Regions from separate parts of the Azospirillum sp. A1-3 genome, predicted to be linked through region 3. Evidence: riboswitches for the same ligand, from Rfam matches in the RefSeq annotation. Region 3 holds a riboswitch; each other region holds the start of a gene.
The links. Region 3 has a riboswitch for thiamine pyrophosphate ahead of M5E06_RS05545 (ABC transporter ATP-binding protein). Riboswitches for the same ligand answer to the same signal wherever they lie in the genome.
Positions count from the first base shown of each region.

Region 1: it holds a riboswitch for thiamine pyrophosphate, as region 3 does, so the genes downstream of both, thiC (phosphomethylpyrimidine synthase ThiC) here and M5E06_RS05545 (ABC transporter ATP-binding protein) in region 3, are expected to answer to the same signal.
Region 2: it holds a riboswitch for thiamine pyrophosphate, as region 3 does, so the genes downstream of both, M5E06_RS20225 (ABC transporter substrate-binding protein) here and M5E06_RS05545 (ABC transporter ATP-binding protein) in region 3, are expected to answer to the same signal.
Region 4: it holds a riboswitch for thiamine pyrophosphate, as region 3 does, so the genes downstream of both, M5E06_RS15895 (LuxE/PaaK family acyltransferase) here and M5E06_RS05545 (ABC transporter ATP-binding protein) in region 3, are expected to answer to the same signal.

Region 1 is NZ_JAMSLU010000001.1:323,403-330,701, forward strand. It holds gene M5E06_RS01510 (cation:proton antiporter domain-containing protein) at 1-1,088, shown strand, start outside; gene argB (acetylglutamate kinase) at 1,171-2,070, shown strand; gene M5E06_RS01520 (hypothetical protein) at 2,091-2,378, shown strand; gene M5E06_RS01525 (CorA family divalent cation transporter) at 2,417-3,403, shown strand; TPP riboswitch at 3,480-3,613, shown strand; gene thiC (phosphomethylpyrimidine synthase ThiC) at 3,733-5,460, shown strand; gene greB (transcription elongation factor GreB) at 5,619-6,170, opposite strand; gene M5E06_RS01540 (Rne/Rng family ribonuclease) at 6,273-7,299, opposite strand, start outside.
Region 2 is NZ_JAMSLU010000003.1:534,997-542,295, forward strand. It holds gene M5E06_RS20210 (ABC transporter ATP-binding protein) at 116-817, opposite strand; gene M5E06_RS20215 (branched-chain amino acid ABC transporter ATP-binding protein/permease) at 814-2,547, opposite strand; gene M5E06_RS20220 (branched-chain amino acid ABC transporter permease) at 2,615-3,487, opposite strand; gene M5E06_RS20225 (ABC transporter substrate-binding protein) at 3,492-4,628, opposite strand; TPP riboswitch at 4,700-4,815, opposite strand; gene M5E06_RS20230 (DMT family transporter) at 4,849-5,763, opposite strand; gene M5E06_RS20235 (ABC transporter permease) at 6,016-7,176, shown strand; gene M5E06_RS20240 (ABC transporter permease) at 7,180-7,299, shown strand, end outside.
Region 3 is NZ_JAMSLU010000001.1:1,165,508-1,172,806, forward strand. It holds gene M5E06_RS05520 (hypothetical protein) at 1-515, opposite strand, end outside; gene M5E06_RS05525 (hypothetical protein) at 785-2,449, shown strand; gene M5E06_RS05530 (hypothetical protein) at 2,525-3,079, opposite strand; gene M5E06_RS05535 (hypothetical protein) at 3,076-3,678, opposite strand; gene M5E06_RS05540 (acetoin utilization protein AcuC) at 3,842-4,969, opposite strand; TPP riboswitch at 5,103-5,209, shown strand; gene M5E06_RS05545 (ABC transporter ATP-binding protein) at 5,245-5,976, shown strand; gene M5E06_RS05550 (ABC transporter permease) at 5,973-6,740, shown strand; gene M5E06_RS05555 (ABC transporter substrate-binding protein) at 6,788-7,299, shown strand, end outside.
Region 4 is NZ_JAMSLU010000002.1:535,419-542,717, reverse strand. It holds gene M5E06_RS15905 (ABC transporter ATP-binding protein) at 1-130, opposite strand, end outside; gene M5E06_RS15900 (acyl-CoA reductase) at 120-1,595, opposite strand; gene M5E06_RS15895 (LuxE/PaaK family acyltransferase) at 1,610-2,707, opposite strand; TPP riboswitch at 2,812-2,944, opposite strand; gene M5E06_RS15885 (ABC transporter ATP-binding protein) at 3,556-4,659, opposite strand; gene M5E06_RS15880 (amidase) at 4,677-6,104, opposite strand; gene M5E06_RS15875 (aminotransferase) at 6,118-7,299, opposite strand, start outside.

The DNA of each region.
Region 1 (7,299 bases), 840 kb from region 3:
CGGCACTGGCGCCGCTGTCCGGTCTGGCCCTGATGGCCGTCGTTTTCTTTGCCTTCCTCACCGGCCTGCATCTCGATCCCGCCGAGTTCCGCGGGCGGGGAGGGGCCTTCGCCACCGTGGCGCTGTCCAGCATGCTGGTGCCGACCCTGTTGGGTGGCGCCTTGGGCTGGTGGCTGGCCGGCGCCTTTCCCGGCATGACCGGACCGCATGCGACCCCCGGCCTGTTCGCCGCCGGCTTCGGCATCTGCGTCGGCGTCACCGCCCTGCCGGTACTGGGCGCCATCCTGCGCGAGATGGATTTGCTCGGCGACCGGGTCGGGCGTCTGGCGCTGGGCTATGCCGCGGTGAATGACGCGCTGCTTTGGCTGCTGATCACCGCGGTTCTGGCATGGTCCACGGCCGATGGCGGCGATCCTTGGGCTGTCGCGAAAGTCGGGCTGCTCGGCTTCGCCTATGTCGGGGCGACGGTTCTGGTCGTGCGCCCGCTGCTGGACCGACTGCTGGAGCGGGTGGCGCCGGATGGGCGGATGGGCGACACCGCGGTGGTGGTGACCTGTGTGGCGCTGCTGGCCTCGGCTGCGATGACCGAATTGATCGGACTGCATTACATCCTGGGCGCCTTCATCGCAGGCAGCGCCATGCCGCGCCGCTACGCCGCCGCCATCCTCGACCGGCTGGAGCATTTCGCCACGCTGATCCTGCTGCCCTTCTTCTTCACGCTGACCGGGCTGAAGGTGAATTTGACGCTGGACGACCCGGCGCAATGGACGGTGTTCGCGCTCGCCAGCTTTGCCACGTTCGCCGGCAAGATGGCCGGCACAACTCTGCCCGCGCGCTGGACCGGCGAGTCCTGGCCGGACGCGCTCAGGCTCGGCACGCTGATGCCGTGCAAGGGGCTGATGGAGGTGATCGTGCTGACCGTTCTGCTGGAAGCCGGCGTGCTGTCCGGTCCCTGTTTCTCGGCGATGGTGCTGATGGCGGTGGCGGTCACCGCGCTGACGCAGCCGATGACGCGGCTGGCCGGATTGTGGCGTCCGGCCGGCGGTACGGCGGCGGCGACCGCGGGAGGCAGGCGTGGGGGTATGTGACCGTTAAATTGCCCCCTAGGCAACCGGCCGGCCTTTCCGTTAAAGAGACCCGACACTCCATCCCGACAAAGGGCATCCTCCCGTGCAGACTCCCACCCGTGACGAGTGGCTCGCCAAGGCCCGTACCCTGTCCGAAGCGCTGCCTTACATGCGCCGTTATGCCGGGAGCACCTTCGTCATCAAGTACGGCGGCCACGCCATGGGCGACGCCGGTCTGGCGGAGCTGTTCGCGCGCGATATCGTGCTGCTGAAGCAGGTCGGCATCAACCCGGTGGTCGTCCACGGCGGTGGGCCGCAGATCGGCCAGATGCTGGAGCGCCTGAAGATCAAGTCCAGCTTCATCGACGGCCTGCGCGTCACCGACAAGGAGACGGTCGAGGTGGTCGAGATGGTGCTGGCCGGCTCCATCAACAAGCAGATCGTCGCCGCCATCAACAGCGCCGGCGGCCGCGCTGTCGGCCTGTCGGGCAAGGACAGCAACCTGATCACCGCCCGCCGGCTGGAGCGCGTGCAGCGCGACCCCGACAGCAACATCGAGCGGGTGCTGGACCTGGGCTTCGTCGGAGAGCCCTACAAGGTGAATCCGGAGATTCTGCAGGCTCTCGCCAAGTCGGACATCATCCCGGTGATCGCGCCGGTCGGCTTCGACGTGAACGGCGACACCTACAACATCAACGCCGACACGGCGGCCGGTGCGGTCGCGGCGGCGGTGAAGGCGGCGCGCTTCTTCCTGCTGACCGACGTCGCCGGTGTGCTCGACAAGGAAAAGAAGCTGATCGAGAAGATGTCGCTGGCGGATGCCCACAAGGCCATCGCCGACGGTACCGCCTCGGGCGGCATGATCCCGAAGATCGAGACCTGCATCGGCGCGGTGGAGCAGGGCGTCGATGCCGCTGTTATCCTGGATGGCCGCGTGCCGCATGCGCTGCTGCTCGAGATCTTCACCGAAGGCGGCGCCGGCACCCTGATCGGCAAGGCCTGACGCCGGAATATGGGGGACTGATGTCCGACCTGCGCAAGGATTTGCTCCGCCAGATGAAGGCCATCCGCGAGAAGATGGACCCGAAGCTGGTGGAGCGCGCCAAGCTGGCGGCGTTGGGCAAGGTTCCCTACGACAGCGACGCGGCGAAGGAGGCGGTCGGCCATTTCCTCGACGCCAAGCGGGATGGCGGCGCCTTCCGGCGCAAGCTGGAACAGGCGCTGAAGGCCGAGGGCGCGGCACTGGACCTTGATGACGGGGAGAGGGCGCCGCCACCCGTTAAGCCGCGACGCGGTGGTCGGCTGACGTAACGCCGCGTGCCGGCGCGCACCATGCAAGGAGCACAGCCTTGCTGCATGTCTTCGTCAATGACGGCGGTCTGCTGCGCTGGGTCAGGGAGGCTGCCGCGGAAGAGGCGGCGCCGTTGCCCGATTCCGCCGTGTGGCTCGACCTCATCAATCCGACGTCCGAAGAGTTGGCACGGGCGGAGGCGCTGATCGGAACGGGCCTGCCCACCCGCGAGCAGATGGCGGAGATCGAGGAGTCGAGCCGTCTGCGCTTGACCGGCGGCGCCTTGACCATGACCGTCACCGCGCTGGTCTGGGCCGATACCGACGAGCCGCGCATCGCCACCGTCAGCTTTGTGTTGGCCGGGCGGCGGCTGGTGACCATCCACGACATCGATCCGCAGGCGCTGCTTGCCTTCCGCCGCCGCGCCACCCATGGCGAGATCTCGGCCGCCCGTGGCGAATTGGTGCTGGCGGCGTTGGTGGATGGGATGATCGACCGCACCTCCGTCGTGTTGCGACGGACCGGGGTGGAGTTGGATGCGCTGAACCGCCGCTATTTCCGTGGGCGCAAGCTGCGGTCCCGTGGCGAGACGCTCGATGATGCCCAGACGCTGAAGCGCATCGGCCATGCCGGCCATCTGATCGGCAAGGCGCGGGTCAGTCTGGCCAGCCTTACCCGTATGACCGACTTCCTGGCGCGCGGCGACGGCTGGAATTCCGGCAAGGCGACGCGGCGCTGGGCCAAGACCGCGCTGCAGGACCTGCGCGGGCTCGACCAGTATGCCCGTTTCCTGGCCGGCAAGGTCGCGCTGGCGCTGGATACGGCGTTGGGACAGATCAATGTCGAGCAGAACGAGATCGTCAAGATCGTGTCGGTGCTGACCGTTCTGCTTTATCCGCCGACCCTGGTCGCCAGCATCGGCGGCATGAACTTCACCGACATGCCCGGCAGCGGCTCGCCCTTCGGCTATGCCAGCGCCCTGGGGCTGATGCTGTTGTCGGCGTTGCTGCCGATGGTCTATGTGCGGTCGAAACGCTGGATGTAGCGCGTTTCCACAATATGGCAGGCGGATCGTCCGCAGCGCTTTCCTTTTGACAGGCGCGTCCGTCGTCGGCAGGATGGGCGCATTCCAGGGGGGTCCCGACAGGGGGCTGAGATACCAACGGCCAGACGGCGCCAAGCGTCGCCGGCAGCGTGGTGACCCTTCGAACCTGATCCGGGTCATACCGGCGAAGGGAGGGACCTCGTGACGGGCCGACCACGCCCCCGTCCGGCCGTATCGGCTCCGCTATGCCGGGGAACGGCCTGCACGAAGATACCGCACCTCCGTCCGCAGTCCCGGGTTTGTCCGCCCAACTCCGACGGAGAAACCCAATGCCCAAGGACTTCAACGAGAACGCCATCCGCATCTCGACCGGCCCGCTGCCGTCGTCGCGGAAAATCCATGTGCCCGGCACGCGCTTTCCCGACCTGCGCGTCGCCCTGCGCGAGATCGCGCTGTCGGGCGGCGAGCCGCCGCTGACCGTCTATGACGCTTCCGGCCCCTACACCGACGAGTCGGTCGCCATCGACGTGCGGGCCGGGCTGGCCAAGCACCGCCGCGACTGGATCCTGGCGCGTGGCGATGTCGAGACCACCGACAGCGGCGTGCTGCGGGCCAAGGGCGGCGGGGCCGTGACCCAGATGGCCTACGCCCGCGCCGGCATCGTCACTGCGGAGATGGAATACATCGCCGTCCGCGAGAACCTCGGCCGCGCCGCCGCGCTGGAGGCCGCGCGCGACGGCGAGGATTTCGGTGCCGAGATCCCCGACTTCATCACCCCGGAATTCGTGCGTGACGAGGTGGCGCGTGGGCGGGCGATCATCCCGTCCAACGTCAACCACCCCGAGTCGGAACCGATGATCATCGGCCGCAATTTCCTGACCAAGATCAACGCCAACATCGGCAATTCCGCCGTGACCTCCTCGATCGAGGAGGAGGTTGAGAAGATGGTCTGGTCGATCCGCTGGGGCGCCGACACCGTGATGGACCTGTCCACCGGTGCCGACATCCACCAGACCCGCGAGTGGATCCTGCGCAACTCCCCGGTTCCCATCGGCACCGTGCCGATCTATCAGGCGCTGGAGAAGGTGAATGGCAAGGCCGAGGATCTGACCTGGGAGCTGTTCCGCGACACGCTGATCGAACAGGCGGAGCAGGGCGTCGATTACTTCACCATCCACGCCGGACTGCGGCTGGCCCATATCCCGCTGACCGCCAAGCGGGTGACCGGCATCGTCTCGCGCGGCGGCTCAATCATTGCCAAATGGTGTCTGGCGCATCACCGCGAGAATTTCCTCTACGACCATTTCGCCGACATTGTCGAAATCTGCCGCGCCTATGACGTGGCGCTGTCGATGGGCGACGGTCTGCGGCCGGGCAGCCAGGCCGACGCCAACGACGCCGCGCAGTTCGCCGAACTGGAGACGCTGGGCGAGCTGACCAAGATCGCCTGGGCGCGCGACGTGCAGGTGATGATCGAGGGGCCGGGCCATGTGCCGATGCACAAGATCAAGCACAATGTCGAGAAGCAGTTGGCGCTGTGCGGCGAGGCCCCCTTCTACACGCTCGGGCCGTTGGTGACCGACATCGCGCCGGGCTATGACCACATCACCAGCGCCATCGGTGCGGCGATGATCGGCTGGTTCGGCACGGCGATGCTCTGCTACGTCACGCCGAAGGAGCATCTGGGCCTGCCGGACCGCGACGACGTGAAGGCCGGCGTCATCGCCTACAAAATCGCCGCCCATGCCGCCGACCTCGCCAAGGGCCACCCGGCGGCGCGGCTGCGCGACGACGCCATGTCGCGCGCCCGCTTCTCCTTCCGCTGGCGCGACCAGTTCGCCCTGTCGCTCGACCCCGACACGGCGATGGCCTACCACGACGAGACCCTGCCGGCGGAGGGGGCCAAGACCGCGCATTTCTGTTCGATGTGCGGGCCGAAATTCTGTTCGATGAAGATCACGCAGGAAATCCGCGACGCCGCGGAGTCCGGCATGGCCGAGATGTCGCAGAAGTTCCGCGAGTCGGGCGGGGAAATCTACCAGCCGGCGGCGGAGTGAGGGTTCGGCGTTGATGCCCCCTCCCTAACCCTCCCCCGCCTTTGGCGGGAGAGGGAACTCCGCCGCTTCGGCGGATCGGCAACACTGGCAAGCGTCCTACCCCCTCTCCTGCGATAGCGGGGGAGGGATGGGGAGGGGGCATCCGTCATAGCTACTCCTCACCCCGCGTACTTGATCCCCAACACCTCCACCTGTTCCATCCCCGCTGGCGTACGGACGTCGACCAGATCACCCACCCGCGCTTTCAGCAGGGCGCGGGCGATGGGGGAGATCCAGCTGACATGGCCGCGGTCGGGGTCGACTTCGTCGGCGCCGACGATGGTGATGGTGTTCTCCGACCCATCCTCGCGGGCATAGGTGACGGTGGCGCCGAAGAAGACCTGTTCGCGGTTCTTCTGGTCCTGCGGATTGACCACCACCGCCGATTCCAGCCGCTTGTTCAGGAAGCGGATGCGGCGGTCGATCTCGCGCAGGCGCTTCTTGCCATAGAGATAATCGCCATTCTCAGACCGGTCGCCGTTGCCGGCGGCCCAGGACACCACCTCCACCACCTTCGGCCGCTCCACCCGCAGCAGGTGGCGCAACTCCTCCTGCATGCGCTGGAAGCCCGGCGGAGTCATGTAGTTCTTGAAGCCTTGCGGCAGCGGTGCCGGATCGTCGAGATCGTCGTCGTCAGGCGTGTCGTTCTCGCGGGTGAAGGCCTTGCTCATGGTCCGACCTGTCCTGTGGCAGGGGTGATAACGTCCGGGAAAAGGAAAAGGCGCCTTGCGGCGCCTTTTCCCGTTCCAGAGGTCCCGGTTGGGCCGTTGGGCTTACCGCTTCCACCAGCCGCGGCGCGGCTTGGCATTCGCCTCGTCCTCGTCACCGGCGGGAGCCGGCTCGTTGGCGGGTTCGGCGGCCGGAGCGGGCTGAGGCACCGGAGCCGGCGCGGCGGCGACCGGCGCGGCCTCGGCCGGAGCCTCGGCAGCGGCCTTGCGCTTGCGCGACGCCTTCTTGGCCGGAGCCTTGTCGGTCGCGACCTCCGCCGGGGCTTCGGCGGCGGCAGCGGCCTTGCGCTTGCGGCCCTTGGCCGGGGCTTCGGCAGCGGCCGGAGCGGCCACGGGAGCGGCCTCCACCGGGGCTTCGGCGGCAGCCTTGCGCTTGCGCGTGGCCTTCTTGGCCGGCGCGGCTTCGGCAGCGGCTTCCACCGGCGCTTCGACCGCAGCGGCGGCCTTGCGCTTGCGGCCCTTGGCCGGGGCTTCGGCAACTGCCGGAGCGGCCATGGGGGCAGCCACGGGGGCAGCCTCGGCCGGAGCCTCGGCAGCGGCCTTCCGCTTGCGCGACGCCTTCTTGGCCGGAGCCTTTGCCGCGGCGGCTTCGGTCGGAGCCGGAGCGGTCACCGGCGGCTCGGTGGCGGTCACCGGAACAGGAGCTTGCTCGACCGCCGGGGTCGTATCGCCGGCCAGGATCCAGTCGAGGTCGCTCGCCTCGGTCGGAGCCGGGATGGCCTGAACCGGAGCGGCGGGTTGCTCGGAAGCGGCCTCCTCGCCGCCCTCCAGGCCTTCCGCACCCTCGCGGCGCGACCGGCGACGGCCACCGCGCTTGCCGCGGCGGCGCTTCTTGCGGCCTTCGCCGTTGCGCTCGCCGGCGTCGGCGCCGGTTTCGTCCTCACCGTCCTCATCCTCGTCGTCGCCTTCGCCTTCGGCTTCAGCCGAGTCGGCATCGGGTTCGGAGATGGCGGCACCGGGGATCGCCTCGGCGGCAATCGGCAGAACGGTCTCCTCGGTCTCCTGACCGGCTTCCTCCGTCTCGCCCTCGCCCTCGGCGGTGTCGCCCTCGGCCCGGCCTTCCTCGCGGTCA
Region 2 (7,299 bases), on a different contig from region 3:
CCATAGATGGTTGTGGCGGCGAAGCTATCCGCGACCGCCCCCATCCGCAAGCCCAACCGCCCTTCCTGTTGCGGGAGGCTGACACCTGTTGCACGGGACACGCAGGGGGATGCTCCTACCCCCCGAAGAACGCACCCCGCAGCGCCTCTTCCGACAGCGACGCCACCGGCCCGTCGCCGACCACGCGGCCCAGCCGCAGCAGGACGGCGCGCGGCGCGACCGCCAGCGCGCGTGCCGCGCTCTGCTCGGCCAGCAGCACGGCGGTGCCCGCGGCGGCGATGCGGCCGACGGCGGAAAAGACCTCGTCGGCCAGCTTGGGCGACAGACCGAGCGACGGCTCGTCGAGCAGCAGCAGGCGCGGCCGGCCCATCAGCGCGCGGCCCAGGCTCAGCATCTGCTGCTGACCGCCCGACAGGCGCCAGGCGCTCTCGCCGCTCTTGATGGCGAGGTCGGGGAACAGGGTGAAGACGCGCTCGACATCGTGTGCGCGGTCGCGGGCGGCGGGCAGGCCGGCGACCTCCAGATTGTCGCGCACGCTCATGCCGGGGAAGACGCGCCGCCCCTCCGGCACATAGCCGATGCCGCGCCTCACCCGCGCCTCGGTCGCCAGCGGGCCGAGATCGGCGCCGTCGAACCGCAGCTCCCCCCGCGCCGGCACGAGGCCGAGCAGCGCCCTCAAAAGCGTCGACTTCCCCGCCCCGTTGGCGCCCAGCAACGCCACCGTCTCCCCGGCTGCGACGGTCAGCGATACGTCATCGAGCGCAGTGGCGCCGCCATAGCCGGCGGTCAGGTTGCGGATGGACAGCAGCGGGCTCATGCCGATCCCGCCCGGCCCAAATCCGCTCGGCCCAAATCCGCTCGGCCAAGGTAAGCCGTCGTCACCGCCGGGTCCCGGCGCACACCGCCGGCCGATCCGTCATAGATCACCCGCCCACGGTCGAGGCACAGCACATGCCCGGCCAGCGGCAGCAGGAATCCCATGTCGTGCTCCACCAACAGGATCGCCATCCCCTCCCCCGCCAAGTCGCGCAGCAAAACCGCCAATTCGGCCTTTTCGCCGTCGGTCAGTCCAGCGGCGGGCTCGTCCAGCAGCAGGACCGCCGGGCGGCGGACCAGGGCGCGGGCCAGTTCCACCCGCCGCCGCAGCGCCGCCGGCAACCCGTCGCAGGATTGCCCGGCAAGCTCGCCGACGCCCAGCCGGTCGAGCGCCCAGCGCGCATGCGCCTCCGCCGTCGCGGCGTCCGGATCGAAGGCGAGCCGAGCCGCGGCCACCGCCTCCAGCACGCCGGCACCACTGGGCAGCGCCGCCGCCTGGAAGCTGCGGGCCAGCCCGGCACGGGCCAGCCGGTCGGCGCGGGCGCGGGTGACGTCCTGCCCGCCGAGGCGCACCCGTCCGGCATCCGGCCGCTCCAGCCCGGACAACAGGTTGATGACCGTGGATTTGCCCGACCCGTTCGGTCCGATCAGCCCGGTGATGGTGCCCGGCCGCAGATCCAGCGACACACGGTCCACCGCCCGCACACCGCCGAAGGATTTCCGCAAGCCCTCGACCGCCAGCCCCTCCGGCCGGACGGGTGGCAACGGCGGCTCCTTCGCCTCCGCCAGCGCACGGCGCTCGCCGCCGGTCAGGCGGGCCGTGAGGCGGTGGAGGAGCCCAGTCAGCCCGTCCGGCGCCAGTACGACGGTCAGCAGCAGGGCGGCGCCGTAGATGACCAGATAGCCGCGCTCCAGGAAGCGGAACCATTCCGGCAGATGCAGCAGCAGCACGGCGCCCAGCACCGCCCCGGCCATCCGTCCCCGACCGCCGACGATGGCGATCGTCAGGATGGAGACCATGACCGGGAACTCCAACACCTCCGGCGAGACGACGCGCTGGGTATGGACGGCCAGCGCTCCGGCGGCCCCGGCGAAAACCGCGCTGATGCCGAAGGCCACCAGCCGCAGCCGGCCGACATCCAGCCCCAGCGTCCCCGCCGCCAGCGGATCGTCGCGCAGCATGGTCAGCGACCAGCCAAGCCGCCCGCGCGCCAACCGCCAGCCGATCAGCCCACCGAGCGCCACCAGCCCCCAGACCAGCCCGGCCATCGGCAGCCCTCTCGGCACCGCCCAGCCGAACAGCACCACCGCCGGCACCCCGGCGAGCCCGTTGGAGCCGCCGGTCAGCTCCGGCAGATTCACCGCCAGCAGATGGAGCACCTGCGCGATCCCCAGCGTCGCCAGGGCGAAGTAATGCGATTCAAGCCGCAGCACCGCCAGCCCGACCGGCAGCGCCAGCAGCAGCGGAACCAGCATCGACAGCGGAAAGGTCGCCTCGAAGCCGAGGCCGTAGCGGCTGCCGAGGATGCCGGTCACATAGGCGCCGACGCCAAAGAAGGCGCCTTGCGCCAGCGACAGCGCACCACCTAGGCCGAAAACGATCTGAAAGCCGAAGGTCGCCAGCGCATACACCCCGGCAACGGTCAGAACGCGCAGGCCATAGGGCGAGGCAAAGGCCAGCGCATAGACCAACAAGGTGAGAGCGCCAGCGGCCAGAATGCCCCACTCCACCCCGACCCTGCCCCCTCTCCCCCCCGGGGAGAGGGTTGGGGTGAGGGGGACGCGCTGCGCGGATCGCTCAACCACGACGCTTCACCGCTTCGCCGAACAGCCCTTGTGGCCGCAGCACCAGAATCGCCAGCAGCGTCAGGTACAAGGCCCCCAGCGCCACCGGGTAGGACAGCACCGACGACACCCCGACCTCGAACAGCGCGATCAGCAAAGCCCCCACCACCGCGCCCGGCACGGAGCCCCAACCGCCCACCGTCACCGCGATGTAAGCCTTCAAAATTAGGTCCCCGCCCGATGTCGGCGTGACGAAATAGCGGTTGGCCAGCAGCAGCCCGGCCGCCCCGGCGCAGGCGGCGCCGATGGCGAAGGTCACCAGGATCATCGCGGTGACCGGCACGCCGCAGGCGCGCGCCATCTCCGGATCCTGCGCCGTCGCGCGCAGCCGGCGGCCGAGTTGCGTACGCGCGAAGATCCATTGCTGCGCCCCGATCAGCAGGGCCGCCACCGCGACGATGGCGAGCGACTGCTCCGGCACCGCCAGCCCGGCGATGTGCAGGGTTTCGTCGCCGAACAGCGGCGGCGCGGCGCGCGGCTCCGGTCCAAAGAGGATGGCGGCACCATTCTGCAGGATGATGCCGACCGCGATGGTGCTGATGAAGACCGAGACCGGCGGCCGGCGCCGCAGCGGCAGATAGGCCGCCAGTGCCAGCAGCAGACCCAGCGCCGCCATCAGCACCAGCACCACCGGCAGCAGGACGATGCCCGGCAACGGGATCAGCGGCGCCAGCGCCACCGCCAGAAGCCCGCCGGCCATCACGAGGTCGCCCTGCGCGAAATTCACCGCCGAGGTGGCGTTCAGCACCAGCACGAAGCCCAGCGCCACCAGGGCATAGGCCGCCCCCAGCGCCACCCCATTGACCAGCAGTTGAAACGCCGCCATCCGCTCACTTCGCCGCGAGCGTCGGGTCGTCGTACCGCTTCACCAGCTTCGGCACGCGGCTGGTCCCATCATAGCAGACGATGACGGCGGAATGGGCCATGTTGCCCTTGCCATCCGACTTGTAGGTCATGGCGAGACCCTTGAACGTCTCCGCCGACAGCGCCTTGCGGATCGCGTCCGGCGTGCGGGCGCCGGCCTTCACCGCCTCCAGCACCATCGTCATCCCATCATATTGGCCGAGCGCGAAGGCGTCCGGGTCCTTGCCGAAAGCGGTCCGGTAAGCGTCGGTGAAGGCCTTGACCTCCGGCGTGTCGCCGGAAATGGGCGAGGCCGCGGTCTCGGCACAGACGCCCTTCAGCTCCGCCGGTTCCAGTAGGGCCGCGGTGCTCGGCTGATGCATGGCGGAGCCGGCGACGATCGGCAGGGTCACCCCACTGGACGCCGCCTGCCGCAGCAGCAGCGCGGTCGGGCCGGAATGCAGGTGCAGCACCAGCACGTCCGGCTTGGCGGCCAGCGCCTTGGTCAGCACCGGCAGCAGGTCCTTGGCCGCCGGGTCCACCCCTTCCTCGAACACCGGGGTCACGCCCAGCGCCTTGAAGGCGGCGTCGAGATGGGTCTTGCCGCTCTGCCCATAGGCGGTGGTCTGATAGATGATCGCCGGCTGCCGCTTGCCCAATTCCTCCACCACATAGCGGGCGTGGGCGGACTTGGTCACGGCGTCGCCGGGGAAGAAGCGGAAGACCCAGGGGTTGCCCTGCTCGGTGATCGAGGCGGTGCCCGACACGGTGACCAGCGGCAGTTTCAGCTCCTGCGCCAGCGGCAGCATCGCCAGCATCTGGGTGCCGAGCATGCTGGCGGCGACCGCTCCGACGGTTCCGCTGCCGGCCGCCCGCTCCAGCGCCGTCACCGCCGCCTCGGGCGAGGTGCCGGTGTCGACGACCTCCGACGCGATGGCGACGCCGGCCGGCGTCTGCTTCAGCGCCAGGACGGCACCGTTGCGCTGGCTGGTGCCCTCCAGCGACAGGAAGCCGGTCAGCGGAACCAGCACCGGAAAGGACAGCGTATCGTCGGCCCGCGCCGCCGGAGACAGGCAGGACGTGGCCGCCAGCAGGCCGATCAGAAGGGGAAGCGCGCGCCGCATGACCGAAAACTCCTCAACTCGCGCCGGCAACCGGAGCGACGCGGAGGGGACGGGGCGTTTGCGGCTGATCCGTCGGGTTCCGGTCGGCTCCCTTCGCCGGCATGACCCGGATCAGGTTCGATGGGTGTTGTCTCAGCCCCCGCATCCGCCGATCCGGCGAAAGGCAGAGGCACCCCAGCCGTGAACAGGCGGCGAGAGTGTCGCCGCCGGCCCCGTCCTGTCAAGAACCCAGCCGGCGACGCGCCACCAGGGTTTCACGATGCAGGATGTAGAGCCCGCTGCCGATGATGACCATGGCGCCGGCGATCACCGGCACGGTCGGCAGGTCGCCGAACACCAGCCAGCCGAACAGGCTGGCCCAGACCATGCCGGTATATTCGAAGGGCGCCACCACCGCCGGCGGCGCGCGGCGGAAGGCCTGGGTCAGCAGCACCTGCGCGCCGGCGCCGATCGCGCCGACCAGCGCCATCAGCCCCAGTGCGAAGGCGGTCGGCGCCGTCCACACCGGCACCGTCAGCGCGCCGCTGACCACCGTCGTCGTCAGCAGCAGATAGAGCACGATGGACGCGCTGGTCTCCGTCCGCGACAGGCCGCGTACGGCCACCGCCGCCAATGCATAGAACAGCGCGGCGCAAAGCCCGACCAGCACCGGCACCAGCGGCGCCCCGGCCGAGGGCTGCGCCATCACCACCACGCCGCCGAATCCGACCACCACCGCCGCCCAGCGCCGCCAGCCCACGGGTTCCCCCAACAGCGGCGCGGACAGCGCGGTGATGAACAGCGGCCCGGCGAAGCTCAGCACATAGACGTCGGCCAGCGGCAGTTCGCGGAACGCATAGAAGAAGCATCCCATCGAGATCAGCCCGGCGAAGGCCCGCCAGACATGCCCCCAGGGCCGCCGCGTCCGCATCGCCGCGATTCCGCCGCCGCGCCACAGCGTGTAACCGCCCACCAGCAGGAAGGCGACCAGCGACCGCACGAACATCAGCTGCGGCACCGGGTAATCGGCGGTCAGGAACTTGATGAGCGTGTCCATCGCCGCGAACAGCAGGATCGCACCCAGGAAGCAGCCGACGGCATAGGGAACCGAATCGGCCTCGACTGGCAGCAGGTCGGCGGTCTCGGCGTCGGTCATCGGATTGGTTCGGAACGGCAATGGCGGAGGTTGCCCACATTATGGGCAAACGCTTCTGCGTCCCAATGCCGCAACCGCAGGTCTGATAGGCGTGGATTTGGTTAAGCGTCGGCTGAGGACGGGGCACTGCCAAGTTTTTTTGTAATCCTTCTAACCCACGGCACCTACAGCGATTCCGGCGCGATGAAATGCTTGGTCGGCAGAGCATTGGCGGTTAAGAATCCGCGGCAAGGGGCAATCCAGGAGACGCCGGTGCTGCTGAGCGGATCGGGGAAAGGCCAGCCGGGCGCAGTGCCGGGCTGGGTCGGGTATGCGCTGCTGCCGGTTCTCAACCTCGTCGCGGCCTTCGTGCTGTCGGGGCTGGTGATCCTGGTGATCGGCGAGAATCCGGTCTACGTGCTGTCGCTGCTGCTGTCGGAGGCTCTGGGCTACCCGGAGGCCATCGGCTACACCCTTTATTACACCACCGACTACATCTTCACCGGGCTGGCGGTCGCCATCGCCTTCCATTGCGGGCTGTTCAACATCGGCGGCGAGGGGCAGGCCTATCTCGGCGGCCTCGGCGCCGGGCTGGTGGCGCTGGCGCTGACCGGCTGGCCCTGGCCGGTGGTGGCCCTGCTGGCGGTGCTGGCCTCGGCCCTGTTCGGCGCCGCCTGGGCCTTCATCCCGGCCTGGCTGCAGGCCAAACGCGGCAGCCACATCGTCATCACGACGATCATGTTCAACTTCATCGCCGCGTCGATCATGACCTGGCTGCTGGTGGACGTGCTGATCCGCCCCGGCAGCCAGTCACCGGAAACCCGCGAGTTCGATCCCGGTGTCTGGCTGCCGTCGATGGACCGCGCGCTGGGCTGGTTCGGCCTCACCATCCCGGCCTCGCCGCTGAACCTGTCCTTCCTGTGGGCGCTGGCCTGCTGCCTGCTGTTCCACATCTTCCTGCGCCGCACCCGCTGGGGCTACGAGCTGCGCACGGTGGGCCGGAACGAGCGGGCGGCGGTCTATGCCGGCATCTCGCCGTCGCGGAACATCATCATCGCCATGCTGATCTCCGGTGCGCTGGCCGGCTTCGTCGGGGTCAACGAGATCCTGGGCGTACAGCACCGGGTGATCCTGAACTTCACCGGCGGCGTCGGCTTCGTCGGCATCGCCGTGGCGCTGATGGGGCGCAACCACCCGGTCGGGATCATTCTGGCGGCATTGCTGTTCGGGGTTCTGGCGCAGGGCGGCGGCCAGCTGTCCTTCGACTATCCCACGATCAACCGCGAGTTGGTGATGGTCATCCAGGGTTTGGTCATCCTGTTCGCCGGCGCGATGGAGAACCTGTTCAAGCCACAGGTGGAGGCGCTGTTCCGCCGCCGCAGCACCACCACCGCCGCCGCCGCCGCAGATATCGCCACTGGGGGAAGGGGCTGAGCGATGGAGGACGCGCTTCTTCTGGCGCTGCAGCTGCTGAGCGCCACCATCCGGGTGGCGACGCCGCTGGTGCTGGCCGCCTTCGCCGGCATGTATTGCGAGCGGTCGGGCGTGGTCGACATC
Region 3 (7,299 bases):
TGCTGCCCCGCGCGGGCCGGCGGGCTGGTCGGACGCGGCGGCGGCGCATCGAGCTGAACCGGGGCCGGATCCACCTCCATCCTCCCGTCGTCGCCGTCCGATCGGTGGTCGGCATCATCGTCCCAAACCGCTGCGGCCGCCTGACGCAGGCGCGGCGCATCGGCGGCGCCCAGCCAGGACGGGCGTTCGTCGTCCGCCAGCGGTCCGGTCTGGGTGTTGAGCTGCCGCGCCTGCTCGCGAATATCCAACAGGGTGGTGACCGCCAACTGCAACAGCGGGGCCAGAACCATGGGATCGGCCATTTCCTCCGCGCTCAGCGCGGCGAAGCGGTCGCGCACGATCTCGACCGCATTTTCCACGCCGTCGCGCAGGGCGCCGGCCTCATGTGCCAGCCGCTCCAAATCCTCGCGCAGGGCGGAGATTTCGCACGCCTGCCGCAACTCGTGGAAGCCGATACCCGCCCCCAGCAGGGGTGCGGATCGCCGGTCCCGTGATGAACCAAAATCGTGAGGCATCTTGGCCTTACCCCGGTTCCAAGCCCAGCCCGATGAGGGCGCCCGGCCGGCATGATGCGGCGGTGCCCCCGTATGGCAACCCGCGCAACCAACGGCCGGTTCCAAAAGCCGACATGATGGCGCGAACTGCCGGAACGTCGGCGAAGTTGCACCAGTCACGGCCTGCCCCAGATCGGGCAACGATGTTTAGCGCCGTTGATGTCGTTTGGAAACCGTTTGCGCGTGATGGCCGCTTGTACTATTTTTTCGGCCCCAGGGGAATGGAATCCTTGCGATCCAACATCCAGGCGCTTCCCCGCCGCCATTTCATCTTGCCGGAATCCCATACGGTGTCGATCGACCGCTCGGAACTTGAACGGCTCCTTGCCGATCGCCCGGCAGGCAACCGCAGCGCCATGCAGGCGGTGCGCGAGAGCTACGCCGACATCGGCCTGATGCGCGAACGCGGCCTGTCCTGGGCCGAGATCTCCGATCTGCTGGCGAAGCTGGGCGTCACCGCCCGCGACAACCAGCCGATTTCGCCCGTCACCCTGCGCTCCGCCTTCTTCCTTGTCGGGAACGAGGGGCGCGGCGAGACTGCCGACGACCATGCCGGCGGCTCCGTCATGCCGGCGGAGACGCTGGCCGCCGTTCACGAAGCCGCGCTGTCCGCCGGTTTGAACGACGCGGAGGAGGACGAAGCAGCCGACTCCGATACGGAAGCTGCGGACGAGGCGCCGGTGTCGGCTTCCGAACCGGAATCTGTGGCGGAGGCCGCCGAGGAAGCCGTCCAGGACGCCGCCGCGGATGCCGTGGCGGTGGAGGAGCCGGTAACGGAAGAGCCGGAGCCGGCTGGATCAGAGCCCGATGTCGCCGAATCCGCACCGCAGGCGGACGAGACCGAATCCGCCTCCCCCGCTCCGGAGGATCTGCTCGCCCCGGCGCCCCCGGTTGCCGACGAAGGGCAGGTGGAGGAAAGCAGCGCCGACGATAGCGTGTCGCAAGACGCCTCTTCCGACTCCAAGATCTCCAGGCCGGAACCACAGCCGGCCGCCAACCAGACCCCCGCGGCGGCTGCGCGGGACACCGGTTCGCCGGCGTCTCCGCCTGTGCCTCCCACGACGACCCAAGACGAATCAACGAACGCATACTGGAAAGGCGATCGCATGCTGGGCACGATCTTCGTCCTCAATGACCGCGGCGGCGTCGGCAAGACGCTGCTGTCCCATCACCTGATGGCGACCGCCATGCTGGAAGGCCTGCAACTGAAGGTCGTCGAGTACGAGGTGAACGAGCGTCTCGCCCGCCTGTTCGGCCCGGACGTGGTCGAACATCGCCGCATCACCCAGGACTTCATGAACATGATGGGGTCGGGCGACGGCTTCTACGAGTTCTGGGATCTGATCGGTCCGGAGTTGCAGCGCGGCGGCCGTCTGTACGACTTCGGCGGTAACATCTCGCAGTGGTTCTTCAACTGGGCCGAGGTGTCGGGCTTCGACTATTACGTCGGCGACGGCGAACGGCTGACCTTCATGGTTCCGGTGACCGTCGACCTCGCCTCGCTCTCCACCGGCATGACGACGCTGGAACGGGTGGCGACGATCGCCCCGAAGGCCAAGCGCGTCCTCGTCGAAAACGGCTTCTCCGGCCCCTTCTCGCAGCTTGAGGACAGCCAGTACGCCCGCCGCAAGGCCGAGATGGTTGAGCGCGAAGGCCTGCAGGTCATCTCCATGCAGCCCTGCACCGCCCCGGCCTGGGCGCGCCTGACCGGCCACCGCCTGGATCAGGTGGCGACGATGACCCGCGAGGATCTGGTGAAGCTGGGCATGACCCCGCCGGTCGCCTCCCGCTCGCTGATCATCATCCACGAATGGCTGCGCAACATGCGTCAGGCGCTGTCGCCCTACCTGCACGACGCCTTCCGCCAGACCCCGGCCACCGCCAAGGCGCGCTGAGGCTGGACCGACAGGTCAGGTTGTTTTTGTTTCCGGAAGCTCTTCTCCCACCCAGGGAGAAGGGCTTTTCCGTCTCTACGCCGCGCTGCGGGCGGCGCTGGGGCTGTAGAGGTCTTCCTTGACCGGTGCCACCGACCGCACTTGATAGCCGGGACGCGCGCTGAACCGGCGGTTGGCGCGTTCGGCCGCCTCGCGGTCTGATTCCGCCCACACCAGATAATTGCGCCCGCGTGCCCATTCGACCGCCAGCGGGTGGGTGGCGTCGATCTCGCCGATCTGCTGATTCACCACGGTCACCAGCCATTCCTTGTCGCCGGGATTGCGCCGGTCGGTCAGGACCAGGATCTGCGGGCGGCGCTTCTGCTGCGCTTCGGTCAGGCGCTGCTGCACCTCCACCTGCTTCTTGCGCAGTTCCACGATGTCCCGCGTCAGCTCCTCGATCTCGGCATGGAGGTTTTCCTCCTCGCGGTGCAGGCGGTGGATGGTGGCGTCCAGCTTGTCCAGCCTGTTGCGCACGCCGCGCACACGCTGGCGCGCCTGCGATACCCGCTGTTCAACGGTCATCAGCACATTGCCGAGCCATGCGCCGATCGCGACGATCGCCAGGACGATGATGAAGTTGATCATCATGTCGCGGCACCGGCCTTGGCGCGAGCGGTGGCGGGCGGCACCGGCACGCCCCCCTTGCCGCCGGTCCTCGCATCGCCGCGCATGAAGGACTTCTGGAACCCCAGCTTGAAGGGGAAGGCGACGTCGCACATCTGCTTCGCCTCGTCGAAGCTGGAGGCCCAGACCTCCGCCACGTTGGAACAGCGCCAGATCGGATTCACGGGCCCGCGTTCGCCGGCGGCCCGTGCGGCGGCAGACGCCTTTTCCTGGGTGACGGTGGCGACGAACTTCATCAGGCCGGCCTGCGGGTCGCCGACTTCGTGCACGAACATCGGCGGCTGCTCGGCCAGTTCGCGGATCTGCTTTTCCGCCTTGCGGATGTCGCTTTCCAGCCGGTTGCGGTCGGAGGACTGGCTATTGCGGCGCTGAACCAGCTGGTTGACGCGGTTCTGAAGCTCCTGCGATTCCGCATGCAGCACATAGACGCGGTTCTCGATCTGCTCCAGACCGCTGCTCTTTTCCATGATGTTCGGCAGGAAATCCTTCAGCATCATGGCGACCGGGACGGCGGCCAGCATGATGATGACGATGGCGATCAGGAACAGGGTCGTGTTCGACATCCGCCCGCCCGTTCTCCTACCAAAGCCCGGCCCAAGGCCGCATCATCCGAAGCGGAAGCTGCACCGGCGCAGTGGAATGAGGATCACCGAACAATCCAGATCCGTCAACGAATCGTCACGGCTTGGTTCGAAATTCGACCCAAATGAAACGATCTGCCACGGTTCAGGACAGCGCCATCTCCGCCACCCGCTTCACCGCGTCCCGCACCGGCCCCGGCCGGCGTTCGTCGCCCAGCGTGGTGAACCAGTGTTCCGGCGGATTGCGGCCCGCGGCGCGGCTCCAGGTCAGGGCGCGCAACACCGCCTCCGCCTCCGCAGTCGGCCTGATCGCCGGATCGATGCCGTTCATCACCGCCCAGATCCCGGCCCAGCAGCGCCCGACTGACCAGGGGTTATAGCCGCCGCCACCCACCACCAGCACCCGCGGCGCCAGCGGCAGCAGGGCCGCCACGGCATCCCACAGCGCGCGGTTGGACAGCTCCAGACGGCTCAGCGGGTCTTCGGCCAAAGCGTCGGCGCCGGTCTGGATCACCATCGCCTGCGGACGGAAGGCGCGGGTCAGCGGCAGGACCGCCGCCTCCATCACATGTTCCATCTCGCTGTCGTTGAAGCCCGGCGGCACCGGCAGGTTGCGGGCCATCCCGCCGGCGCGGTCCTCCGCCTTGCCGGTGTAGGGCCAGCGGCCGTCCTCGTGAATGGAGATTGTCAGAACCCGGTCGTCGTTGGCGAAGGCCTCCTCCACCCCGTCGCCGTGGTGGGCGTCGAGATCGACGTAGAGCACCCGCTCCAGCCCATGGTCGAGCAGTTCCAGGATGCCCAGCACCGGCGCGTTGAAATAGCAGAAGCCGCTGGCCCGGTCGCGGCGCGCATGGTGGGTCCCCGCCGCCGGGGCATAGACCAGACCGGCCGGCCGGTCGCCCAGGATCCGGGCCGCCTGCAATGCCGATCCGCTGCTGTGGGCGGGCCGCCGGTACATCTCGGCGAAGACCGGATTCTCCAGCTTGCCAAGATTATGGCGGGCGGCGGTGGCCTCATCCACCCGCTGTTCCACCTCCGCCCGTTTCAGCGCCGCGATGTAATCGGCGGTGTGGAAGCGCGCCAGCTCCCGTTCGCTCGCCACATGGGTGTCGAGATAGACCTCGTCCGGCAGCCAGCCCATGGCGCGGCTGAGGTCGATGGCGGTCGAGACGCGCGGAATCGCCAGCGGATGTTTCGGCCCATAGGTCGAGCCGCGATAGATCTCGCCGCCGATGAACAGCGGGGTGCGAAAGGGCGTGGTCAGGGCTGGCACTCCATGATGCCCGCCAGAAACTAGGCGTGGCCGCGTTCCGGTCAAGCGCCCGCTTCCAAGGTCGGGATTCCGCTGGCCGGAAGTCCGATCCGGCAATGCTTGCGGTCGCGGATCGTCCGCGCCTATAGTCGCCGCCTTCACTGGGGGGAGCCGATGGGCGGCTGAGAGGTCCTGTTGCGGGACGACCCCTGGAACCTGATCCGGTTCATGCCGGCGTAGGGATCAGTGATGCGGGACCGCACCCACTCCTTTTCCGCCAGAACGACATGCTTGCGATGACGCCGCTTTCGGTGACGATCTCGCGCGCCCGGCTGACCTATGGCGGCACGCTGCTGTTCTCCGACCTGACGTTGGAGCTGCCGGCCGGCCGGACCACCTGCCTGCTGGGACCGAGCGGCGTCGGCAAGACCACCCTGCTGCGCATCCTCGCCGGTCTTGCCGAGCCGGAACCGCCGACGCAAGTCGTTACCGGCGATGGGCAACCGCTGGCCGGCCGCATCGCCTACATGGCGCAGCAGGACCTTCTGCTGCCCTGGCTGACCGTCCTCGACAATGTCCTGCTCGGCGACCGGCTGCGCCACCGCCGGCCCAGCCCGGCGCGGGTGGAGCAGGCCCGCGCATTGCTGGACCGCGTCGGTCTGGCGGGGAGGGAACGCGACCGCCCGGCCGCCCTGTCCGGCGGGCAGCGACAGCGCGTGGCGCTGGCCCGCACGCTGATGGAGGACAAGCCGCTGGTCCTGATGGACGAGCCCTTCTCGGCGCTCGACGCCATCACCCGGCTGCGGCTGCAGGAAACAGCGGCGGAGACATTGGCCGGCCGCACCGTCCTGATGGTCACCCACGACCCGCTGGAGGCGCTGCGCATCGGCGACCGCCTGCATGTGATGACCGGCCGTCCCGCCGTGATGGGGCCGGCGCTGGAGCCGTCCGGCGCGGTGCCGCGCCGTGTCGACGATCCCGGCCTGCTCGCGCATCAGGCCGAGCTGCTGCGGAGGCTGGCGGAATGAAGGCGCTGCTGCGCGCCCTGGTCACCCTGCTGGTGCTGGTCGCCGGCTGGCAGGCGCTGGTCTGGGCCACCGGCCTGCCGCGCTACCTGCTGCCCAGCCCGCTGGCGGTCGCCGACGCCATGCGGCGGCAGGCGCCCCTGTTGCTGACCCACGGCCTGACCACTCTGTCGGAGATCCTGATCGGGCTGGTGGCTGGCGTGGCGCTGGGCGGGGTCAGCGCGTTGCTGCTGGCGCGCTTCCGCACCGCGCGGCGCTGGCTGATGCCGCTGCTGCTGGTCAGTCAGGCGATCCCGGTCTTCGCCCTGGCGCCGCTGTTGGTCCTGTGGCTGGGCTACGGCATGGCCTCCAAGATCGCCATGGCGGTGCTGGTCATCTATTTCCCGGTGACGACCGCGCTGTTCGACGGGCTGCGGCGCACCGATCCCGGCTGGCTCGACCTTGCCCGCACCATGGGAGCCTCCCCCGCCGCCATCCTGTGGAGCATCCGCCTGCCGGCCGCCCTGCCCGCCTTCTGGTCCGGCGTACGTGTCGCCGCCGCGGTGGCGCCGATCGGCGCGGTGATCGGCGAATGGGTGGGGTCGTCCTCCGGCCTCGGTTACCTGATGCTGCACGCCAACGCCCGCATGCAGATCGACCTTCTGTTCGCCGCCGTGCTGGTGCTGGGGCTGTTCGCGGTGACGCTCTACGCCGCCGTCGATGCGCTGGCCCGCCGCGCCCTACCCTGGCAACCCGATACCCAACCTGCCGAAGACGCCAACCCTTAAGCCGCCAACCCTTAAGCCGCCAACCCTCGAAGGGGGAGAGACACCCGATGAAGCACTTGCTCACCGCCGGCCTGATGGCCGCCAGCCTGATGACCTCGCTTCCGGCCCTGGCCCAGGACAAGCTGTCCGTGATGCTGGACTGGTTCGTCAACCCCGACCACGCTCCGCTGGTGGTGGCGCAGGAGAAGGGCTTCTTCAAGGACGCCGGGCTGGACGTGACTCTGACCGCCCCGGCCGACCCCAACGATCCGCCGAAGCTGGTCGCCGCCGGTGGCACCGACATCGCCGTCTCCTACCAGCCGCAGTTGATCCTGCAGGTGGACGAGGGGCTGCCGCTGGTCCGCATCGGCACGCTGGTGTCGACGCCGCTGAACTCCGTCGTCGTGCTGCGCGACGGGCCGGTGAAGTCGCTGAAGGACCTGAAGGGCCGCAAGGTCGGCTACTCGATCGCCGGCTTCGAGGACGCCCTGCTCGGCGCCATGCTGGAGAGGCAGGGGCTGAGCCTGAAGGACGTCGAACTGGTGAACGTCAATTTCTCGCTCTCGCCGTCGCTGCTGTC
Region 4 (7,299 bases), on a different contig from region 3:
CGCTGCGCCCCAGCAGGCAATGAACCGCCCCACGGCCAACCGTCCAGTCGACACCATCGACAATCGCAGCATCGCCGTAATCGAAGCGCACGCCCTCGAAAACCAGGAAGGTGGCCGGATCAATCGGCATAGCGGGCTAACCCCTCTGCCAGCCCTTCCGCCGACCGCTCGATCTCCGTCACCGTCACCAGATCCAGCAGGTTGAACCGGCCGTCGTGGTGCCAGCCGGCCTCCGGCGCGGTCATGTTGCCTAAGGCGCAGAGCCGCGTTACCCCCGCCGCCCCCAGTGGTCCGGCCAGGCGGAACAGTTCCTCCGGCGCCGCCGCGATGCCGGCGGTCTGCAAAATGGCGCGGTGCGGGGCGACGCGGCCCGCCACCTCCGCCAGATCGTCCACCGCCACCACGGCGATCGTCCGGTTCAGCGCGGTCGGCGCCAGCCCATCCGGCGCGTCGGTGCAGGACACGCACCAGCCGCCCGCCGGGTCCGACAGCAGCAGATGACCGGACCCGTCCAGGCCGCGCATCGTCTGCCTGTCGCGCCAGCCGGCGACCTCGCCGGCCTCCGCCATCGACAGGGCCCGGCGCGGTTGTTTGCGAGCCAGCACCGCAAGTTCATGAGCGAGCATGGCGGCGAAATCCTGCGGCGAGAGCCGGCCGCCGCGTTCGACAAACAGCGTGTGCGGCGAATAGCAGCCTTGCTGATCGTAGCGGGCGATGTCGTGGGCGGCCAACCGTGCCGTCTCCCCCGCCCGCCGCGGGTCGAGGGCGGCTCGCGACACCAGCGCGAAGCTGATCTTGTGACCATAGGGCAGGAATCGGGTGCTCACCGGCACCCGGTCGCGGATCGCCGCCAGCGCCGCATTGCCGCCATAGGCGACCACGGTATCGGCCTGGGCCAGCCATGCCCGCTCCGCCGCCGCGTCGCCGCCCTTCCACCACACCACCGCCAGGCAGTCGCCCAGCCTGGGATCGATCTCCGCCAGCAATTGCGCGAACCAGCCCGCGAACAGCGGTTCGGCGCTGGGCAGCTTGCCGACCGTCCCGGACTTGACCAGCAGGCCAGAGATAAGGCTCCATAAAGGCAGTCCCGGCACATTGCCCGCCCAGACATGCAGCAGCAAATCGGGACCGAAGGCGCGGGTGAAGCCGCCCTTGGGTGCCGGCTGGAACTCGTCCAACACCTGCGGGTTCGCGAAGTCCTCCGTCAGGAAGCGGCGCAACTCATGCGCGCGGAAGGTCTTCAGATAGCCGGTCAGCCCCAGTCTCACCATCTCAGCGTCATAGCCGGTGACGATGGGCAGCAGCCGCTCCGCCCTGCGGCGCCAGGGATCCTCGCGATTGAGCAGCCGTTGGATCGCCGCGTCGATCACGGTTACGATGTGCGCCGTCGACAGCGTCTTCAGATAGCCGCGCGCCGTCGCCCGGACCGTCGCGGAGACCCGCTCCACCTGCCAGGCATCCAGCACCGGCACCGCCACGCGCAGCGCCGCAGCGCCCGATCCGAAGGTCAGCACGCGCCGCTCCACCGCCTCCGGCGGCAGACCGGGCAGATGACCGGCCGGTTCCGGACGGGAGAAATCGTCGCCGAAAGCCAAGGCCGCGCTCCCGCTCAACCGCGTGCGGCGGCGAGGAAATCCTCCACCGCCAGCGAGCAGCCCTTGGCTTGCGCGCCGGCGACACGTCCCAGCAGGCGGAAGCCCCCCTCCTCCAGAATGCCGGCGTCTTCGGTCAGGATGGCGGCGACCGAGTTGATGTGGGCCAGATCATGGTGCACCAGCACGCCCATGTTGCCGGGCGGCACGTCCAGGCCGGACAATGCGTCGACGACGCGGCTGCGGATCCAATGCGGGCCGGATTTCAGCGACGGACAGACCGCATTGCCGTCGTCGTAGAACTGGGTGCTCAGCTCCGTCATTCCGTACATGTTGATGCAGCGCTGACGCGGCACGCCGAAGAATTCGGCCAGCTGGCCGTAGAACTCGTCCGGTTGCAGCTCGCGCGACTGGCCCTTGAAGCCGCCGGTGTCGAGGATGCGGCTTCCCTCCGGCAGGCCGAAGCGGCGGCCGTCGCGCGCCATGGCGTCCATCAAATGCACGAAGCCATAGCTGGCGCCCAGCAGGGCGAAGGGCTCCCCCGACCGCTCGGCGGCGTCCAGCCGGTCATAGAGCCCGGCGATGTCGATGCCCGCCTCGCCGATCCAATGGAGGCTGTCCGGCGTGCCGCATTCCGCCCGCGCCAGCTCCAGATAATGGGCGAGCGAGGAGTTCGGCATTGCCGTCTCGGTCGGGAACAGGATGCCCATCGCCATCCGCTCGTCCCCTGCCCCTGCCCCTGGCATGAAGCGGCGGCGGAAGTTGAGCAGCGTGGAACGGTCGTAAACCGTCAGGGTCGTGTGGTGGATCTGGCCGCGGATGCCGCCCTTGGTCGTGCCGCTGGTCATGAAGATACGGGCGGATTCCTCCGCCGGGCGGCAGCTGAGCGTCAGATCCTTGAAGGCGTTGATCGGCACCGCCGGGATGTCGCGCCAGCTCTTTACCCCGCGCGGCACCCGGCCGCGCTGCATGGCGAAGCGGCGATAGGGCTGGTTGTGCTCGAACTGGTGGGCGAAGACCGCCAGCGCCAGGGCGTTGAAGGCCTCGTCGGCCGCCGCCCCGGTTCCGATGTCGGCCTCCATGAAGGCCAGAACCTTGTCGTAGATCGCGCTCACGGCCACCCTCCTCATCCCATTTATCTCCAAACGGCACCGACCGATGGAGCAACAAACGAATCCGGAACGAGCCTGTGGGGTATGGATCTGCGCGTCGGCCGCAAAGGCCTTCTCGTCCCGCATCCCTACGCCGGCATGACCCGGATCAGGTTCTAAGGGTTGCCGCGTCGCCCGGACGCGAAGGACCGGGCCGGCGGGTGTCTCAGCCTCCTGAACGAGGCTCCCCTGGGAACGGAACGGAGCCTAGAAGACCATCGCGCCTTCTGTCAACGCCGGGGATGCCGGCCCTCTCAGCGTCAAGGATTGTCATTTCCCCCTCCTCCTGCTGGCGTGCATACACCGTCGACAGAACGCCGGCTCGGCGAGGGAAGGTGAAACTCAATATATTTGCGGAGCAATAGCCTACCCGCTCCGCACCACCGGCGATGCCGCCGTTCCGTCGGCGGTGCGTCTCCTTACGCTCCTCCGCTAACGCACTCCCCTGCCAGCGCGGGGCTGGATTCCGACCTGCACAGCGAGCTGGCGGGCGTCCTGGCGGTCTGCGAGGGCGCCGCTCGGATGCGCAAGACCCAGATGCACGAACGCCCCGGCTCTTTCGAACCGGGGCGTCAAGTGTCGGTGGTTGCGGGGGCAGGATTTGGCCTTTACCGGACGCGTGCTCGATATTGAAGAACGGATGGAGTTCGAAAAGCATGGTACGAGGAAGCGACGATCCTGGCGGAAGCTATACATCGGCATGGATGTGGCAAACGGCCGGATTGTCGCCGCAGCTCTCACCGACCACGCGGTCCCAACTAACGGTGTGGAAGGCGCGAAAGCGCCTCCCCGCCGGCGGGATGTCGTTTCGATCAGTGACCCACCGGCAGTGCGATGGCGTCGGCCGGTCCCCATTCCACCCGATAACGGCCGCCCGGACGCACATGCTGGTGATCGGCATTGTTGGGAATTTTCGCGACCAGCCCGGCGGCCGGACCGTCCGCCAGATGCACGCGGATGTGGTCGCCCAGATAAATCAGGTCGGAGACATGGCCGAACAGGCTCCGCTCTCCTCCGGCGCCACCAGCCGCCTCTGCCGGCACCAGCCGGACCCGCTCGGGCCGCAGCGACACGGTGACCGAAGCACCCGCCTCGAGACCGGCGGCAACACGGGCCTGCACCACCGAACCGCTTTCCAAACGGATGGTCCCGCGATCGTCCTGCCGGTCGGCCAGCACCCCAGACAGCCGGTTGTTCTCGCCGATGAAGCCGGCGACGAAGACGGTGGCTGGTTCCTCGTACAGTTCCGCCGGCGTCGCCAGCTGTTCGACCCGGCCGCGGTTGAAGACGGCAATGCGGTCGGACATGGTCAACGCCTCCGCCTGGTCGTGGGTGACATAGACCATGGTCACGCCGAGACGTTCATGCAGATGCTTGATCTCGAACTGCATGTGTTCCCGCAAGTTCTTGTCCAACGCCCCCAATGGCTCGTCCATCAGGACCAGATCCGGTTCGAACACCAGCGCCCGCGCCAGCGCCACCCGCTGCTGCTGCCCGCCCGAAAGCTGGGACGGGCGGCGCTGCGCCAACGCACCCATCTGCACCATGTCGAGCGCGCGGGCCACCCGCCGCTCCGTCTCCGCCCGCCCCATCCGCCGCACCTTCAGCGGATAGGCCAGATTCTCGGCGATGGTCATGTGGGGGAACAGCGCGTAGTTCTGGAACACCATGCCGATGTTACGGCGGTGCGGCGGCACATTCTGAATCGGCTTGCCGGCCACACGGATTTCGCCGCACGACGGCGCCTCGAACCCCGCCAGCATCATCAGGCTGGTGGTCTTGCCGGAACCGGACGGCCCCAGCATCGTCAGGAACTCCCCCTTCGGGATCGACAGGTCCAGCCCTTCGATCACCAGAGTGCGCCCGTCATAGCTTTTCTGGACGCCGGCGAACTCCACAAATCCCTGATTTTCCATGATCATACCCTCCGGGGTCAGGCGGCGTGGACGGGCGGGCGGCGGTCCCGCCAAGGGCGGGCGGCTTCCAACTGGGCGGCAAGACGGAACAGCGTCGTTTCATCGCCGGCGCGGCCGGTGAACTGGGAGCCGACCGGCAGCCCTTCGGCGTTCCAGGACAGCGGAACGCTCATCGCCGGCAGACCGGCCATGTTGGCGAAAGTGGTGAAGGCCAGGAATTGCATGAAGCGGTCCATCACTGCCTCCCCGCCATACAGCCCGGCATCGAAATGGCCGAGCTTGGGCGGCGGCGAGCCCAGCGTCGGCGTCAGCCAGACATCGTAGCGGTCCAGGAAGCGTCCGAGGATGCGCGAGAAGTCGTGGAACCAGCCGAGATCCGTCACGTAATCCGCCGCCAGGATGCGGCTGCCGCGCTCAAACAGGTAACGGTTGAAGGGTTCGACTTCCTCCACCAGCGCGGCGGGGGAGCGGTTGTTGGCGCGGCCGATGCTCCACAGGCTACGCGTCGCCGTCATCGACCAGAAGCGGCGATAGGCCGATTGGTACTGCTCCGCATCGAAGACCGGGGCGGCGATTTCAACGTCATGCCCCAGCTCGGCGCAGAGGCGTGCGGTGTCGCGCACCGCCGCCACGCAATCCGGGTCGACGTCGGTGCCCAACAGCGACCGGTCGGTGACCGCGATGCGCAACCGTCCAGGCTCGCGGCCGACCTGCGACAGGAAACTTCCGGCCGGCGGGGCGGCGGTATAGGGATCGCCGGCCATCGGCCCGTGGGTGGCGTCGAGCAGGACCGCGCTGTCGCGTACGGTCATCGTAACCACATGTTCGTTGACGATGCCGCCCAGGCTGTCGCCCAGATCAGGCCCCATGGTGATGCGCGCCCGCGTCGGTTTCAGACCGAACAGGCCGCAGCAGGAGGCGGGAATGCGGATGGACCCGGCGCCGTCGCCGCCATGGGCCGTCGGCACCATGCCGCCAGCCACGGCAGCCGCGGCGCCACCGCTCGACCCGCCGCTGGAGCGGCGGGTGTCCCACGGGTTGCGGGTCGGGCCGAACAGCACCGGCTCCGTCGTGCCGAGCGTGCCGAACTCGCACAGGTTGGTCTTGCCGACCGTCAGCAGGCCGGCCCGGCGGTAGCGCGCCATCAGTTCGCTGTCATGATCGACGACGGCGCCGGCCAGAAGGCGGGAGGCGCCGGTGGTCGGCGTGCCGCTGACATGGCAGTAGAGATCCTTGATCAGGAAGGGCACGCCGGCGAAGGGGCCGGACGAGGCCTCTCCACGCGCCAGTGCGGCGCGCGCCTGATCGTAGAGCGGCAGGATCACCGCGTTCAGCACCGGGTTCACCGCCTCGATGCGGGCGATGGTGGCATCGAGCAGTTCGGCGGCGCTGAGCTCGCCGTCGCGGATCAGGCGGGCCTGATCGAGCAGATCGAGATAAGTCATGACGCGTCCCTCCTCAGGCGGCAAGGCTGTCGCGGGACAGCGCGTCGGCAACATCGTCCAGCGCGGCGCGCAGCCGCTCCACCAGCGCGTCGATCTGGCCGGGCTCGATGACGTAGGGGGGGCAGAGCGCGATGTTGTCGCCCATGTTGCGGATGATCGCGCCATTGGCGAGGCAGCACCGCTCCACCTGCGCACCCACCCGCAGGGCGGGGTCGAAGTCGCGGCCGGTCGCCGGGTCGGCGGTCAGGCCGATGCCGGCCAGCAGGCCGACGCTGCGGATTTCACCGACCAGCGGGTGCCCGGCCAACGCCTCGTCCAGCGCGGCGCGCAGATGGGCGCCCAGCCGGCGGGCGCGGCCGACCACGTCGATCTCGTGATAGATGCGGATCGCCTCCGCCGCGACCGCTGCCGACACCGGGTGACCGGAATAGGTGAAGCCATGGCCGAAGACGCCGACCTCCGCGCTCTGGTCGGCAATCGCCTGATAGATGCGGTCGCTCAGCGCCACCGCGGCGATGGGGATGGCCCCCGACGACAAGCCTTTGGCCATCGACATCATGTCGGGCAGGAAGCCGAAGGTCTGGCTGCCGAACCAGTTGCCGGTGCGGCCGAAACCGCAGATCACCTCGTCGGCCAGCAGCAGGATGTCGTGGCGGGCCAGCACCGCCTGGATTTTGGGGAAATAGGTCTCCGGCGGCAGGATCACCCCGCCCGCCCCCATCACCGGTTCGGCGATCATCGCCGCGATGTGATCGGCACCCTCCGCCTGGATCAGCGCCTCCAATTCGGCCGCCAGCCGCGTTGCATAGTCCTCCTGGCTTTCTCCCGGCTCGGCATGGCGGGCATGGTTGGGGCAGGCGGTGAAGACCACGCCTTGGTCCGGCAGGTTGAAGGCGCGGTGCATGTGCGGCAGGCCGCTGAGCGCCGCGCCCATCACCGTGCTGCCATGGAAGGCGCCAAAGCGGCTGATGATCTTGCGCTTCTCCGGCCGGCCGCGCGCGGCGTTGTAGTACCAAGCCAGCTTCACCATGGTGTCGTTGGCTTCCGACCCCGAATTGGCGAAAAAGATCCTGCCGCCCTTGATCGGCGAAATGCCCGAAATCGCCTCCGCCAGCGCCACGCAGGCGTCGTTCGTGCGGTGGTTGAATGTGTGGTAGGTCGCCAGCGTCCGCATCTGGCGGGCGGCGGCATCGGC